Regions from separate parts of the Pseudomonas sp. DC1.2 genome, predicted to be linked through region 1. Evidence: riboswitches for the same ligand, from Rfam matches in the RefSeq annotation. Region 1 holds a riboswitch; the other holds the start of a gene.
What was found. Region 1 has a riboswitch for manganese ahead of mntP (manganese efflux pump MntP). Riboswitches for the same ligand answer to the same signal wherever they lie in the genome.
Positions count from the first base shown of each region.

Region 2: it holds a riboswitch for manganese, as region 1 does, so the genes downstream of both, RHM68_RS20750 (TMEM165/GDT1 family protein) here and mntP (manganese efflux pump MntP) in region 1, are expected to answer to the same signal.

Region 1 is NZ_CP133782.1:2,689,368-2,696,996, forward strand. Features, by position in the region: gene acnB (bifunctional aconitate hydratase 2/2-methylisocitrate dehydratase) at 1-2,186, opposite strand, end outside; gene RHM68_RS12265 (DUF1289 domain-containing protein) at 2,595-3,065, shown strand; gene RHM68_RS12270 (universal stress protein) at 3,147-4,010, opposite strand; gene RHM68_RS12275 (tRNA-(ms[2]io[6]A)-hydroxylase) at 4,216-4,824, shown strand; yybP-ykoY riboswitch at 4,899-5,069, shown strand; gene mntP (manganese efflux pump MntP) at 5,068-5,640, shown strand; gene RHM68_RS12285 (DNA-3-methyladenine glycosylase) at 5,756-6,391, opposite strand; gene RHM68_RS12290 (isocitrate lyase/phosphoenolpyruvate mutase family protein) at 6,470-7,273, opposite strand; gene RHM68_RS12295 (trifunctional transcriptional activator/DNA repair protein Ada/methylated-DNA--[protein]-cysteine S-methyltransferase) at 7,307-7,629, opposite strand, start outside.
Region 2 is NZ_CP133782.1:4,593,816-4,601,444, forward strand. Features, by position in the region: gene RHM68_RS20725 (DUF1302 domain-containing protein) at 1-622, opposite strand, end outside; gene RHM68_RS20730 (fatty acid--CoA ligase) at 969-2,651, opposite strand; gene RHM68_RS20735 (LysE family translocator) at 2,874-3,503, opposite strand; gene RHM68_RS20740 (2-hydroxyacid dehydrogenase) at 3,658-4,623, shown strand; gene RHM68_RS20745 (class I SAM-dependent methyltransferase) at 4,657-5,655, shown strand; yybP-ykoY riboswitch at 5,708-5,830, shown strand; gene RHM68_RS20750 (TMEM165/GDT1 family protein) at 5,920-6,504, shown strand; gene RHM68_RS20755 (M48 family metallopeptidase) at 6,628-7,446, opposite strand; gene RHM68_RS20760 (SOS response-associated peptidase) at 7,576-7,629, opposite strand, start outside.

The DNA.
Region 1 (7,629 bases):
TGTTCCAGCAACTTACCGGCAGCGCGGAAGTGACCGATGTTGGTCATGCACGAACCGATGAACACTTCGTCGATTTTCTCGCCAGCAACGCTGGACAGCAGACGGGCGTCGTCCGGATCGTTTGGCGCGCAGAGCACAGGCTCTTTAATGTCGGCCAGGTCGATTTCGATGATTTCAGCGTATTCGGCGTCAGCATCGGCAACCATCAGCTCTGGGTTGGCAATCCAGGCTTCCATCGCTTGGGCACGACGTTCCAGGGTACGTGCATCGCCGTAGCCTTCGCCGATCATCCAGCGCAGCAGGGTGATGTTGGAACTCAGGTACTCGGTGATCGATTCTTTCGACAGCTTGATGGTGCAACCGGCAGCCGAACGTTCGGCCGAGGCGTCGGACAGCTCGAAAGCTTGTTCGATGCTCAAGTTGTCCAGGCCTTCGATTTCCAGGATGCGACCGGAGAAGGCGTTCTTCTTGCCTTTCTTCTCGACGGTCAGCAGGCCAGCCTGAATCGCGAAGTAAGGAATGGCGTGAACCAGGTCACGCAGAGTAACGCCCGGTTGCATCTTGCCTTTGAAACGCACCAGGATCGATTCCGGCATGTCCAACGGCATAACGCCAGTGGCAGCAGCAAACGCAACGAGGCCGGAACCGGCCGGGAACGAAATGCCCATCGGGAAACGGGTGTGCGAGTCACCACCAGTACCGACGGTGTCCGGCAGCAGCATGCGGTTCAGCCAGCTGTGGATGATGCCGTCGCCCGGACGCAGGGAAACGCCGCCGCGGGTCATGATGAAGTCTGGCAGGGTGTGGTGGGTGGTCACGTCGATCGGCTTAGGGTACGCCGCGGTGTGGCAGAACGACTGCATCACCAGATCGGTCGAGAAGCCCAGGCACGCCAGGTCTTTCAGTTCGTCACGGGTCATAGGACCGGTGGTGTCCTGGGAACCGACGGTGGTCATTTTCGGTTCGCAGTAGGTGCCAGGACGAACGCCTTTGCCTTCTGGTAGACCGCACGCCTTGCCGACCATTTTCTGTGCCAGGGTGAAACCCTTGCCGGTATCGACAGGTGCTTCAGGCAGTTTGAACAGATCGGTAGGGCCCAGGCCCAGCTCGGCGCGCGCCTTGTCGGTCAGACCGCGACCGATGATCAGCGGGATACGGCCGCCAGCACGAACTTCGTCCAACAGCACCGGGGTCTTCATTTCGAAGGTGGTCAGGACTTCGTCGGTGCCGTGTTTGCAGACTTTGCCAGCATGCGGGTACAGGTCGATCACGTCGCCCATGTTCATGTTGGTGACGTCGAACTCGATTGGCAGAGCGCCAGCATCTTCCATGGTGTTGTAGAAGATCGGAGCAATCTTGCTGCCGAAGCAGAAACCACCAGCGCGCTTGTTCGGCACGTTAGGAACGTCGTCGCCGAAGAACCACAGCACCGAGTTGGTCGCTGATTTACGCGAAGAACCGGTACCGACCACGTCACCGACGTAGGCAATAGGGAAGCCTTGACCGCGCATTTCTTCGATCTGCTTCATCGGGCCGGTCACGCCTTGGGCGTCAGGCACGATGCCTTCACGGGCCATTTTCAGCATGGCCAGGGCGTGCAGCGGAATGTCCGGGCGCGACCAAGCGTCTGGGGCAGGGGACAGGTCGTCGGTGTTGGTTTCGCCGGTGACCTTGAACACGCGCAGGCTGATCTTGTCGGCCAGGACAGGGCGGTTGCGGAACCACTCGCCGTCAGCCCAGGACTGGATCACGCCTTTGGCGTGTGCGTTGCCGTTCTGGGCTTTTTCCGCCACGTCGTGGAACGCATCGAACATCAGCAGGGTGTGCTTGAGTTGAGCGGCAGCGACTGGGGCCAGTTCGGCGCTGTCGAGCAGGTCAACCAGGGTCACGATGTTGTAGCCGCCCTGCATGGTGCCGAGCAGTTCAACAGCGCGTTTTTTGTCGATCAGGGGGGAAGTCGCTTCGCCTTTGGCCAGGGCCGACAGGAAACCAGCCTTTACGTAAGCTGCTTCGTCCACGCCAGGTGGAATGCGATTGGTGATCAGGTCAACGAGGAAAGCTTCTTCGCCAGCCGGGGGATTCTTCAGCAGCTCGACCAGGCCTGCAGTTTGTTCGGCGTTAAGCGGCTGGGGAACGATACCCAGTGCTGCACGCTCTTCGATATGTTTGCGGTAGGCTTCAAGCACAGTTATTACCCTCATCAGTGGTCCCAAATGGGTGTCCGGGACGCTCATCCCGAAATTACCGTACTCATGCGCTGCGTGGCGTTGTGGGCCACTTAGCCAGAATTACCGGCAATTCCTTACAGAAGCTGCTTTCAAAGTTTTACGCCTGCAGAACGGGGAGCTGATGAGGGTTGGCGTTGGGCTTTTCCCCGCTGGAAAAATCCATCGCCAACACCGCTCTGTAGGAACGACTGTGCTCGTGACGCTTTGAAAACAGCTTCAAACGGACATTGGCGCCTTAAAAGGCTGGCTGATTCTACGGCAAAAAAAAATTAAAGGTAAGTTAGCCCCTCAACTTTGAGGGGTGATGAATGTTAGACAAAGGGCTAACATGCCGACTTGTTCTGCTTTCCCGTGTTTTGCCTAACTATGCCCAATCAAACCATCAAGACTCCCTGCGTCGGCCTCTGCTCCACCGTTTACGGTGACTTGGTCTGCCGTGGCTGCAAGCGTTTCCACCATGAAGTGATCAACTGGAATGGTTACAACGAGGAGGAAAAGCGCGCGGTGTGGCTGCGTCTTGAGCAGTTGCTGTCGCAGGTGATGGCCAGCAAGCTGGAAGTGTTCGACTCGCAGCGCCTGCGCTTGCAGCTTGAGCAGCGGAAAATCCGCTTTGTGCCGCACCAGTCCGAGTATTGCTGGGCCTATCAGTTGATCGCACGGGGCGCCCGGGTCATCAACAATCTGGAGGCCTACGGAATGGTGTTGATGCCGGAGTTTCGCGACTGGAATTTGCCGGAGCTGCGCGATGCGATTGACCGGGAGTTCTTCCTGCTGTCCGAGGCGCATTACCAGCGCTACATCGCACCCGGATTCCTCAAGGACGCCTTCGGCGGCTGAGCTTTAAAAGCATCACGAACAGGCCTGCTCCCAGTGGGAGCAGGCCTGTTCGCAAAAGCAATCGGCTTGGCGCGATAGCTCTCAATGCCGCGTTACCACCTCTTCCAGATGGTCCATGATTTCGTCGGGCTTGAGCACCAGCACATCGCTCTCTACCGCATCCAGCACTACTTCCGCGGTATTGCCGATTAATGCGCCGGACAAGCCGGTGCGCGCCACGGTGCCGATGACCGTCACGGCCGCCTGAAGTTTGTGGACCATGTGCGGAATCAACACATCTGCCGGACCTTCATCGATGTGCAGGTGTTCATCATCGATGTCGAACTCGGCCTGAAACGCCTTGCACTGCTCGCGATACTTGGCCTCGATGGTTTCCCTGAGCTGGAACACCGGATCGGCCGATGACAGCATCGGTGACGGGTGAGCGCTGATCACATGCAATTGTGCCTTGGCCAGACTGGCGATGTCATAACCGTGATCGATGATGCAGGCATGCAGGGCGCGGTGTTCGTCGTCCGTGTTGCCGACGTCGATGGCCGCCAGGATGACCCCGCCGGTCCAAGGTTTAGACGTTTTCACCAGCAGTACGGGCGTCGGGCAGTAGCGCAGTAGTTTCCAGTCGGCCGGGGTCAGCAGCGCCTTTTTCAAAGGGCTGTCGGGGTAATGCTGTTTGACCACTAATCCGCAGCCCTCCGCCTGCTGCACATCGACGATGGTTTCGTGCAGGCTTTCGTTCCAGGCTTGCTCGGTGGTAACGCTATAGCCGTCCTGCACCAGCGCAGCCTTAAGCACGCCCAGCATGGCACTGTGATCGTGCTTTTTATCGCAGACCAGCAAGTGCAGGTGGGCTTGCGTCACGCCAGCGATCAGCTTGGCTCGTTTCAGCGCCAGGCTTTCCGAGTGCTCGGGTTCGATGACCACCAGAATGCTGCGAATGGCTTGCATGGTCGGGATCTCCAGTAAGTAAAAAACACTGCGTTGCACAACTATAGTTGCTGCTCGGCAACCCGGGACTTGATGCATATCAACGGTGGCGACTGGTGGTCTGTCGACAGGCCGGTATAATCGGCGCCCTTCGCCGTGAACCTTTGTCCGTGAGCCCCATGCTACTGAAGCCCGAAATCGTCGCCGTCCTGTCGGAAGTGAGCCAATGATTCTTCCCGAAATTCATCAGTTCCTTGGCTGCCGCACCCCCGATGGCTGGGTCCAGGCCGCACTGGCCGATCAGGAAACCCTGTTGATCGATCATAAAAACTGCGAATTCAAGGCCGCCAGCACGGCGCTGAGTCTCATCGCCAAATACCATTCCCATGTCGATTTGATCAACCTGATGTCGCGTCTGGCCCGCGAAGAACTGGTGCATCACGAACAAGTCATGCGTTTGATGAAAAAACGCAAGATCGAGCTGCGTCAGCTGTCCGCCGGTCGATATGCCTCGGGCCTGCGTAAAGTGGTGCGCAGCCACGAGCCGGTGAAACTGGTGGACACGCTGGTGGTGGGGGCGTTTATCGAAGCCCGTAGCTGCGAGCGTTTCGAGGCACTGGTGCCGCACCTGGATGAAGACTTGGGCAAGTTCTATTTCGGCTTGCTGAAAAGTGAAGCCCGGCACTTTCAGGGCTACCTGAAGCTGGCCTATCAGTACGGAGATGCCAAAGACATCGCGCAGGTGATCGACAGGGTCCGCGATGCCGAACACGCGTTGATTGAGTCGCCGGATGTGGAGTTTCGTTTTCACAGCGGTGTGCCCATCGCGGCCTGAGATGCTCAGGCGAGCAAAATGTAAAAATTCTAGTCCTTGATAGATTTTTCACATCGGCTCGGTTAATCTGCGCGCCTCTTTGGGGAGTAGCCTGCTTGCGATTCGTCGCAAGCGCCCGTATCAACATTCTCGGCAACATGCCGTGGTGCGGGCACCTTCTGGTTGGTGAGACCATCGACATACCTGCGCTGAAGTCGGGCGCGCGGGCATGTCGTGGACTCAAGCCCGACCGGATGTTTCAGCGTGAACCTAGCCTCTCTAATATTCCTTGCCTTTGCCATGTCTACCGACGCCTTCGCGGCCGCTATCGGTAAAGGCTCTAGCCTGCATAAACCTAAATTTCTCGAAGCACTGCGTATTGGGCTGATCTTCGGCGTGATCGAAGGGCTCACGCCGATTGCCGGCTGGTTTATTGGTCAGGCCGCCACGCAGTTCGTCTCCAGCTGGGACCATTGGGTCGCCTTCAGCCTGTTGCTGGTCCTCGGTCTGCACATGATCTATAACGGGGTCAAAACTGAAGAGGCCGAAGAAGTCGAGGTCGAAAAACCCAAGCAACATGGCTTCTGGTTGCTCGCCGTCACCGGTTTCGCTACCAGCATCGACGCGCTTGCCGTCGGCGTCGGCTTGGCTTTCGTCAACGTCAATATTTGGCTTGCGGCAGGCTTGATCGGCTTGGCCACCATGACCATGGTCACCATCGGCGTCATGCTCGGTCGGGTCATCGGCAGCGTCATCGGCAAACGTGCTGAAATTGCTGGCGGTGTGGTCCTGATCATTGTGGGCTCGGCGATTCTCTATGAGCATCTCTCGGTCTGATAAACCCAGGCGTCTGCTGTCTCGTATCGCTGCCCGGAGCACCTATGCACCGGGCTGCATACCGCTGAAAAACGCTGACGGCGTGTTCGCTGGGCGCACTGTATTTGAGTCGATGTCAGATAATGCGCGGCGCAACCTTGTCGGATCTTTGCCACAAGTACCACGCCGCGACTGTCCGATACGGACGCCAACCCAGTCCGATCTCGATCATCTGCTTACGATTGGGTTGCGCGTCCAACTCTTTGAGGCGTCGATAGCCTTCACGCACGCCAAAATCATCCGCCGGTAAAATATCCAGCCGCTCCAGGCTGTAGATCAACAGCATCTCCACCGTCCAGCGACCCACCCCGCGCAGGGTGATCAAACGCTCGATCAGAGCCTCGTCGTCCATCGCCAACGCCGTTGCATAATCCGGCACTACGCCGTCCAGCGTTGCCTGGGCAATTCCCTGAAGGGTCGTGATCTTGCTGGCGGAAAATCCACAGCTGCGTAGCTGCGTGAAATCTGTCGCCAGAATCTGTTCGGGCTCAGGGAATGGACTGGATGGAAACAGTGCCCGCAAGCGCCCGACAATCGCATCCCCGGCGCGGGCATGCAGTTGCTGATAGGCAATGGCCCGCACCAGCGACTCGTAAGGTTCGCGCGTTGGATGGGGTTGATGGCGGCAGGGGCCAACGGCGTCGATATGGCGCCGCCAATCGTCATCAAGGGAAGCCAGGAATTGGCTGGCGGGCAGATAGGTATCGGGCATGCAATATCCAGAAGGGCAGCGGTCACTGTGGGCAAGGTGAGTCGTCCTGCCCGCAGTGCAGCACTGTGTAACGTGCGGTCAGTTATTGTCGAGCAGCGCATTCACTTCGCCGTAGGTAAAGGCTTTGAGATCACGGCTGTCAAGCTTGCCGGTCTCCAGGAAGCTTTTAGCCAATGACTGCATGGCACCGTAGAGTAATTCGGCGATGCTTGAACCTGCCGTCAAACGCCTTACACCCAAGGCCCGCAGCTCCTCAGGCGAGGGCAGACACGGGAGGCCCAGCACGTTCACCGGCAGAGGTGTGTCTTGGCAGATCGCAGCGATTTCATACGCGGCGGTCACGCCTGCGGCAAATAACCCATCGGCGCCAGCGGCCCGATATAACGCGGCGCGCTTGAGCGTTTCAGCGACGCGATCTTCGGCGGGCACCAGATTTTTCAGGTACACATCGGTGCGTGCGTTGATGAACAGCCGCACGTTGCGCCGCTGGGCGACCTGGCGCGCCATCTCGATTTTGCGCACCAGCAGCTCAGGCGTTGCAAAGCCGTCTTCGATGTTGATCCCGACGGCGCCCGCCGCGATCACAGCGTCAATTACCCTGGCAACCTGTTCAAGATCATCGGAATAGCCAGCCTCGATGTCTACGGTCAACGGCACGCTGATGACCCGGGCAATCGATTCGACTGTCGCCACCAGTCGTTCGAGAGGCAGCGCGTTGCCGTCCTTGTAACCGTGAAGCCACGCGACTGCCGCGCTGCTGGTAGCGACTGCCTGGCTGCCCAGCTGCTGCACAATCCGCGCACCGGCTGCGTCGGCGACGTTAGCGAGGATCAGCAAGCCGTTCTGGTGAAGGTTGTGGAACTGTTGGTCGAGCGCGTCCATTGAGTTTCAATCCTTGTGAAAAACACAGCGTGATTAGAATGCGAGGGGTTGAGTAATCTGCACCGCAGCTTTTTCCAGCCTGAGGAGAAAAGCCTTGCGCGGTTGTCCGCCGCCATAGCCGGTCAGCGAGCCGTCCGCCCCGATGACCCGGTGACAGGGCAGCACGATAGCGAGTCTGTTCTGGCCGTTCGCCAAGCCGACGGCGCGGCTGGCCCCGGGTTTGCCCAGCACGGTCGCGATAGCGCCATAGGTGCGGGTCTGGCCGTAAGGGATTCGTGCCAGTTCGGCCCAGACTCGTTTAGCGAATTCACTGCCCGGCAGGTGCAGAGGCACCTTGAATTCGCTCAGTTGCCCGT
Region 2 (7,629 bases), 1.9 Mb from region 1:
TGTTGACCGGGATCAGGCCTTCTTTGACCTCGGCACCCGGACGACGGAACGCAGACACGTCAATCGGGTTGATCGAGTTGATGCCGCCGCCAATAAAGGTACTTTCACCCCAACTCACAACCTGCTTGCCCAAACGCACGGAACCCGGTTCATCGGCGATGGAGTAGTTGTGGTAAACGAAGGCGTCGAGGATCTGGCCGCCCGAAGACTTGGCACCTTCATTGCGATGCTCGTTACTGACGTTCTTGAATTCCAGGTCCTGGTTTTGCAGCGCGAAGTCGTACCAGTATTTGCCTCGAACGAAGACACCGGTGTCGCCGTATTTCAACTCAAGGTCATGGATGCCCTTGAAAATCTTTGAAAAGGCTTGCCCGCTCTTGAAGTTCAAGTGGCCGTCATCAGAGGTTTGGGACAAGCCCTTGCCGCCGTTGTTGACGCCGATAAGGTTCTTGTTCGGCTGTTGGGTCGAGACACTCATGCCCAGGGAGAGCGACGAGTCGAACTGACCTTCGATTTCACCGACGTTGAAACTGACGCCGAATGCGGGCCCGGCGAGCGTAGAGGCAAGACTGACCGCCAAGGGCAATTTCGCCCGGCGCCAGAACTGGTTTACTGATGTCATCGACGCTACTCCATGTGCATTATTGTTATGGCAGTGAGCACTTTTAAAAACGCTGAGGGTGACCGGAAGCCAAGATGTCCGAAGTCACTCCAAAGTTGCATCGCCCCGTTTTGTGCGTTTGCTCCGTTCTTAAAAATCCTTGAGCGGACTATAGCCAGCAGGCTGTACTGCTTGATCCCTCTAAAGTGTGATTTATAGCTGCCGGCCACTCTGGAACAGTCCTTTCGCCAGTCCGACAGGTGTCGGCACGGCAAGGATGGCTGAAAATTCGGATTTGACAAGCCAAGCGCTTGCTTGGTGGGGCTGGCGTGCCGTTGCGGGCACGCCAGAGCGCGTCAAAAAACGCTTAAAGCGTTGAGAGGAAGGTGCTGTTGTTGGCCTGCCATTCAGTGATGTCGAGGCGGATACGCTTCTTGTCGAGTTTGCCGACACTGGTCTTGGGAATTTCCGTAACAAGGGCGATCTGACTCGGGATCGCCCACTTGCTCAGGTGCCCTAGCTCGACGAACGGCTTAAGGTGTTCCTTGAGTTCGCGAGCCCCGATCTCATGCCCTTCACGGATCACCAGCAGCGCAAACGGCCGTTCACCCCACTGCGGATCGGCGATGCCCACTACTGCTACTTCGCGTACCGCCACGTGACGACTGATCAGGTCCTCCAGGTCCAGGGACGACACCCATTCGCCCCCGGTCTTGATCACATCCTTGATGCGGTCGCGGATATCGATCACCCCCATGCTGTCCAGAGTGGCAACATCGCCCGTGTGCAACCAGCCGCCGGCCCAGAGCTCGGCGCCCTTGTGTGGCTCTTTGAAATAACCTTCGGTGAGCCAAGGCGCGCGCAGCACCAATTCCCCCTGAGTCTCGCCATCAGCGGGCAGAAAGTGACCGTCGGCATCGACAATTGCTGCCTCCACCAATGGCACTGGCACACCTGCCTTGATTCGATAAGTGGTGCGCTCGTCTTCAGTGCCTGCCATCAATTCGTCATTGAGGTGAGCACAGGACACCAGAGGCCCGGTTTCCGACATGCCGTAGGCGGCGGTCAACTGAATGCCTCTGGCCTTGGCGGTTTCGTAGAGCGTGCGATTGAGCGCACTGCCGCCGATGACGATTTTCCAGCCAGCGAAATCAGCGCCTTGCGCCGCCTTGGCGTTGAGGAGCATTTGCAGGATGGTCGGCACGCAGTGGGAAAAGGTGACCTTTTCCTTGGCCCACAACGCCACCAGCAACTCAGGGTCATAACGACCCGGATAGACCTGCTTGAGCCCGAGCATGGTCGCCACGTAAGGCAAGCCCCAGGCATGCACGTGAAACATTGGCGTGATCGGCATGTAGACATCGTTGGTGCCCAGCAGCCGCACGCTGTCGATGCAGCCCATGATGGTCGACACACCCATGGTGTGCAGTACCAATTGCCGGTGGGTGAAATACACGCCTTTCGGATTGCCGGTGGTGCCCGTGGTGTAAAAGGTCGTCGCGACGGAGTTTTCGTCGAAATCCTGGAAGTCGTACTGCGGGCTAGCGGCGGCCAGTAGCTGTTCGTATTCGCCGATCAGGTTCGGCAAATCGGCGGTTTTCTCTGGCAAGTCGGTGAGCAGAAGGGTTTTCTCTACCGTCGTCAGGTGTCCGGCGATGGCCTGATACAGCCCGACGAATTCGCTGTTGACCAGCACGAAGCGGTCCTCGGCGTGATTCATGGTGTAGAGAATCTGCTCCGGCGACAGGCGCACGTTGATGGTATGGATCACCGCACCGATCATCGGGATGGCGAACATGCACTCCAGGTAGCGATGGCTGTCCCAGTCCATCACCGCCACGGTATCCCCGGCCTTCACCCCGGCCGCCGTCAACACATTGGCCAGGCGCGCGACCCGCTCGATCAGGGTCGGATAGCTGTAGCGCAACTGGTCGCGGTAAACGATCTCGCGGGTTTTCTCGTAACGAGCGCCGGACATCAGCAGTCGTTTAATCAGCAACGGATACTGGTAAGCGCCTTCGGCTGGCGGGATAACGCGAGTCTGCAACATAAGAATCCCTTTTCTGACTGCACGGTGTGGCTTAAAGACAAGCACTCTAGAGCCGTTATACGCCAGCCAAATCAGTCAAAGGAATGATTTGCAGAGCCATACAAATGCTAGCTTTGCGCCAGCATTTGCGCCAGCATTTGCGCCAGCATTTGCGGCTAATGGAAGCCCTGATCCGCCGATTCAGAGAGAACTCCCGGAAGTTCTCGAGTCAGTCCAACGCAATCAATGCATCTCGGTGAAGGCAAGTTTCACACCGATGGCGATGAGCACAACCCCCATGGTGCGGTCGAACCAGTGGCCCATGCGGGCGAAACCGGCACGCACGCGTGGTTGGCTGAACAACCGGGCCACCAGGCAGAACCACGCTGCCGTCGCCAATGCGAGATAAATGCCGTAACCGGCCTGCACGACCAGCGGCGTGTGGGGGTTAATCACCACGGTAAACAACGACAGGAAAAACAGCGTGGCCTTCGGGTTAAGGCCGTTTGTCACGAAGCCAGAGGTGAAGGCGCCGCGAGCCGTGCGCTCACCGACCTCCTTGTGCAGATCGTCGGCAACCGGTTTGGCCGGCTGTGCCCGCAGGGCCTTGAAACCGATGTACAGCAGGTAAGCGGCGGCAGCCCATTTCAAGGCGTTGAACAGCATGATCGACTGAGACACGATCAGGCCGATTCCCAGCAATGAATAACCGACGTGCAGGAAAATTGCAGTGCCGACGCCCAATGCGGTCCAGGTTCCGGCACGGCGACCGTGGGTCACGCTCTCACGCACCACCACCGCAAAGTCCGGACCGGGGCTGGCCACGGCCAGCAGGTGAATCAGGGCGACAGTCAAAAACTCGGTCCAGTACATGGCGGCTCCTCTGAGGGCAGATCGATCAAAGTGAAATTCACCGGGCTATCGTCCCCCCAGGGCTCAGCGTCCGGCCGGGTAAGCGTAACCATTTGTTTCATCTGGTAGTCTCGGCAGGTTACGCCTTCAGTTCACCGCACAAAAGGTACAGTTGATGACGAACTCTCGACGCGCCGTTTTTCTCGATCACCCTTCCCTTGACCTCGGCGATCTGGACCTCAGTCCGTTACGCGAGTGTTTCAGTGATTTACAGCTTTTCGCACAAACCACGCCGGACCAGGTGGCCGAGCGCCTCGCCGGCGCCACCGTCGCGATCAGCAACAAAATCGTGATCGACGCCCACGCCATGGCCGCCAGCCCCGACCTGAAGTTGATCCTGATCACCGCCACCGGCACCAACAACGTCGATCTCGCCGCCGCCCGCGCTCACGCAATTACCGTGTGCAACTGCCAGGGTTACGGTACGCCCTCGGTGGCTCAGCACACGCTCATGTTGCTGCTCAACCTCGCCACGCGCCTGGCCGATTACCAGAAAGCGGTCAGCGAAGGTCGCTGGCAGCAGGCCAAACAGTTCTGCCTGCTCGATTACCCGATCGTCGAACTTGAGGGCAAAACACTCGGCCTGCTCGGTCATGGCGAACTGGGCAGCGCGGTGGCACGACTGGCCGAAGCGTTCGGCATGCGCGTGTTGCTGGGACAGATTCCGGGCCGCCCGGCCCGTGCAGAGCGCTTGCCGCTCGATGAACTGCTACCGCAAATCGACGCACTGACCTTGCACTGTCCGCTCAACGAGCACACGCGCCACTTCATCGGCGCCGGGGAGCTGGCAGCGATGAAGCGTGGCGCCTTCGTGGTCAACACCGCCCGCGGCGGCCTGATCGACGAGCAGGCCTTGGCCGATGCCTTGCGCAGCGGTCATCTGGGCGGCGCGGCGACGGATGTGCTGAGCGTCGAGCCACCGACGGCAGGCAATCCATTACTGGCCCCGGACATTCCAAGGTTGATCGTGACCCCGCACAACGCCTGGGGCAGTCGCGAGGCGCGCCAACGCATCGTCGGCCAACTGACAGAAAACGCCTTGGCTTTCTTCAACGGTAAAGCGCTGCGGGTCGTCAGTTGATAAACTGCTGCACTTTTTTTCAAGGAGCAGAATATGGATCCGCGCAGTGAAGTCCTGCTTCGTCAGGCCGATTTATTCCAGGGTTCGGTGCTGCTGGCCGGTTTGCCCGCCGACGACCTGTTAGGGAAACTGCCCAACGCTCATGGCTGGTGCTGGCACGCGGGCGATCAAGCGGCGCTGGATGCTCGCTTTGAAGGTCGCAGCCATTTCGGGGTACACGTGCCCGAGCGTGAATTCGATACCGCCGTGGTGTTTCTGCCCAAGTCCAAAGACCTCACCGATTACATCCTCAATGCCGTTGCCTCACAACTGGCCGGGCGCGAGGTGTACCTGGTGGGCGAAAAGCGCAGCGGCATCGAAGGCGCGGCCAAGCAACTGACCCCGTTCGGTAAACCGCGCAAGCTCGACAGCGCACGGCACTGCCAACTCTGGCAGGTCACCGTGGCCGAAGCGCCGCAAGCCCAGTCGCTGGAAAGCCTGGCCCAGGAATACGAATTGCCACTGGCCGAAGGCCCACTGAAAGTTATCAGCCTGCCGGGGGTGTTCAGCCACGGTCGACTGGATCGCGGCAGCGCGCTGCTGCTGGAGCACCTGGACAAGTTGCCGAGCGGTCACTTGCTGGACTTCGGTTGTGGCGCTGGCGTGTTGGGCGCAGCGGTTAAACGGCGTTACCCACACAATCAGGTGACGCTGCTCGACGTGGATGCATTTGCTGCCGCCAGCAGCCGTCTGACGCTGGCCGCCAATGGCTTGGAGGCCGAGGTGATTACCGGTGACGGGATCGACGCCGCCCCCATGGGTTTGAGCGCAATCCTAAGTAACCCGCCCTTCCATGTCGGCGTACACACCGACTACTTCGCCACTGAGAACTTGCTACGAAAAGCAGCCAAACATCTGAAAAACGGCGGCGAACTGCGTTTAGTAGCGAACAGTTTCCTGAAGTACCAACCATTGATCGAAGAGCACTTGGGCGTGTGTGCAATCAAGGCCGAAGGACAGGGTTTTCGAATCTATCGAGCCAAACGCGGCTGACCCTTATTAAAAAAAACAGAGCTTGCCCAATCGGATTTGCCTAGGCAGAATCCGCCCCGTCCTAGGGGAGTAGTCTCCCACGAGCGCCATGCTCGTCCGGCATACGTCAACATACTTGGTCAACAGACCATGGCGTATGCGACCCAAGCGTCCGCACAGACGGATCGCCAGGGTTTGACCAGACCTATGACACGAACACCTTACCCGGGGCGGGGAGGCTGTACGTGTCATAGCCGTGTCGACCCGCCCCTTAGGAAAACCCTGATGCTGGATTCTCTTCTCGTTCCTACCGCAGTCGTTGCCTTGGCCGAAATCGGCGACAAGACTCAACTGCTCGCGCTCATTCTCGCCGCTCGATTTCGCAAACCCTGGCCAATCATCGCCGGCATCCTCGTCGCGACGTTGGCCAACCATGCGGCAGCCGCTGCAGTCGGCTCCTGGTTTAGCAGTTTCTTCACGGATGTGATGCTGCACTGGATCCTGGCCGCCAGCTTCACCGCGACGGCATTGTGGACACTGGTGCCTGACAAAATGGACGATGACGAAACCAGCGCCGTCCGCAAGTACGGGCCGTTCCTGACCACACTGATCGCATTTTTCCTGGCGGAAATGGGTGACAAGACGCAAGTCGCCACGGTGATGCTCGCCGCACAATACCCGGACCTGTGGCTGGTGATCATCGGCACAACGGCCGGGATGTTGATTGCTAACGTGCCCGTGGTACTCGCCGGCAACTTTGCGGCAGACAAACTGCCGCTGACCCTGATCCGTCGTTTGGCCGCCTCGGCGTTCGTGGTCTTGGCGATTGTCGCGGTGTACAAAGCAATGCAGAGCAGTGGATGGGTTTGACGCGCTCAGTCAGTAGGACCGTGTAATCGTTCTTCGCGTGCAGGCTTGCTCCCACATTGAAATGCAATCAACTGTGGGGGCGAGCCTGTTCGCGATGAGGCCCTTACTGACGATTCAACACCATCAGGATTTAGGGGCTTGCTCGTACAGCGGCATCACCTTCGGGATCGCCGCTTGCAACGACGAAATACGACTGGCCGACGCCGGGTGGGTGCTCATGAATTCCGGAGGCGAACCTTCAGACGCCTTGCTCATCTTGTTCCACAAGGTGATCGCGGCGTTCGGGTTGTACCCGGCGCGGGCCGCCAGCTCCAGGCCTATCAGATCAGCCTCGTTTTCATTGGCCCGACTGTTAGGCAAGGTCATACCGTAGTTGGCCACGGTATCTGCCAAGGCCAGGCTGTCCTGCCCCAAACCAAGCAAAGCACCCGCCCCCTGCTTGGCCATTTCAATGCCATAGGCCTTGGACATCGCTTCACGCCCATGCTCACGCAGGGCGTGGGCGATTTCATGCCCCATGACCGCAGCGATTTCATCGTCGGTGAGTTTCAGACTGTCGATCAGCCCGGTGTAGAAAATGATTTTGCCGCCAGGACCGCAGTTGGCGTTGAGTTCGTCACTCTTGATCAGGTTGACTTCCCACTTCCATTGGGCCGAATCCGGACGAAAGTTTGGCGCCTGGGCAATCAGCCGAGTGGCGATCGCCTGGACGCGCTTGGCATCGCTGCTGGTCTTATCCAGCACACCTTGGGTATTCGCCTCGCCCACCGTCTTCTGATAGGACTGTGCGTACATTTGGTTGACCTCATCGGAGGACAACATGCTGAACATGTACTGTTTACGCTCAACGCCCACCGCGCCGGCGCTGGTGGTGTTGACCGACTGACAACCGGCGAGTAGCAAGCCTGCGCTGATTACTCCCACAACCAATGTCTTGTTCATCAAAAAAGCTCCCTGAAAACATGTCGCGTATCGTAGGGGCTCAATTGTATCGGCGCCAGAGGGTTGATCAATCCGCCCCGGGGTTGATCAAGAGGCCTGCTCGCGAAAGTCTCGGCAAAAGGCGCCCGGTCAACCCGGCGTCAAGCACTCCGGCCCATTGAGCTTCGGATCATTCACCAGATT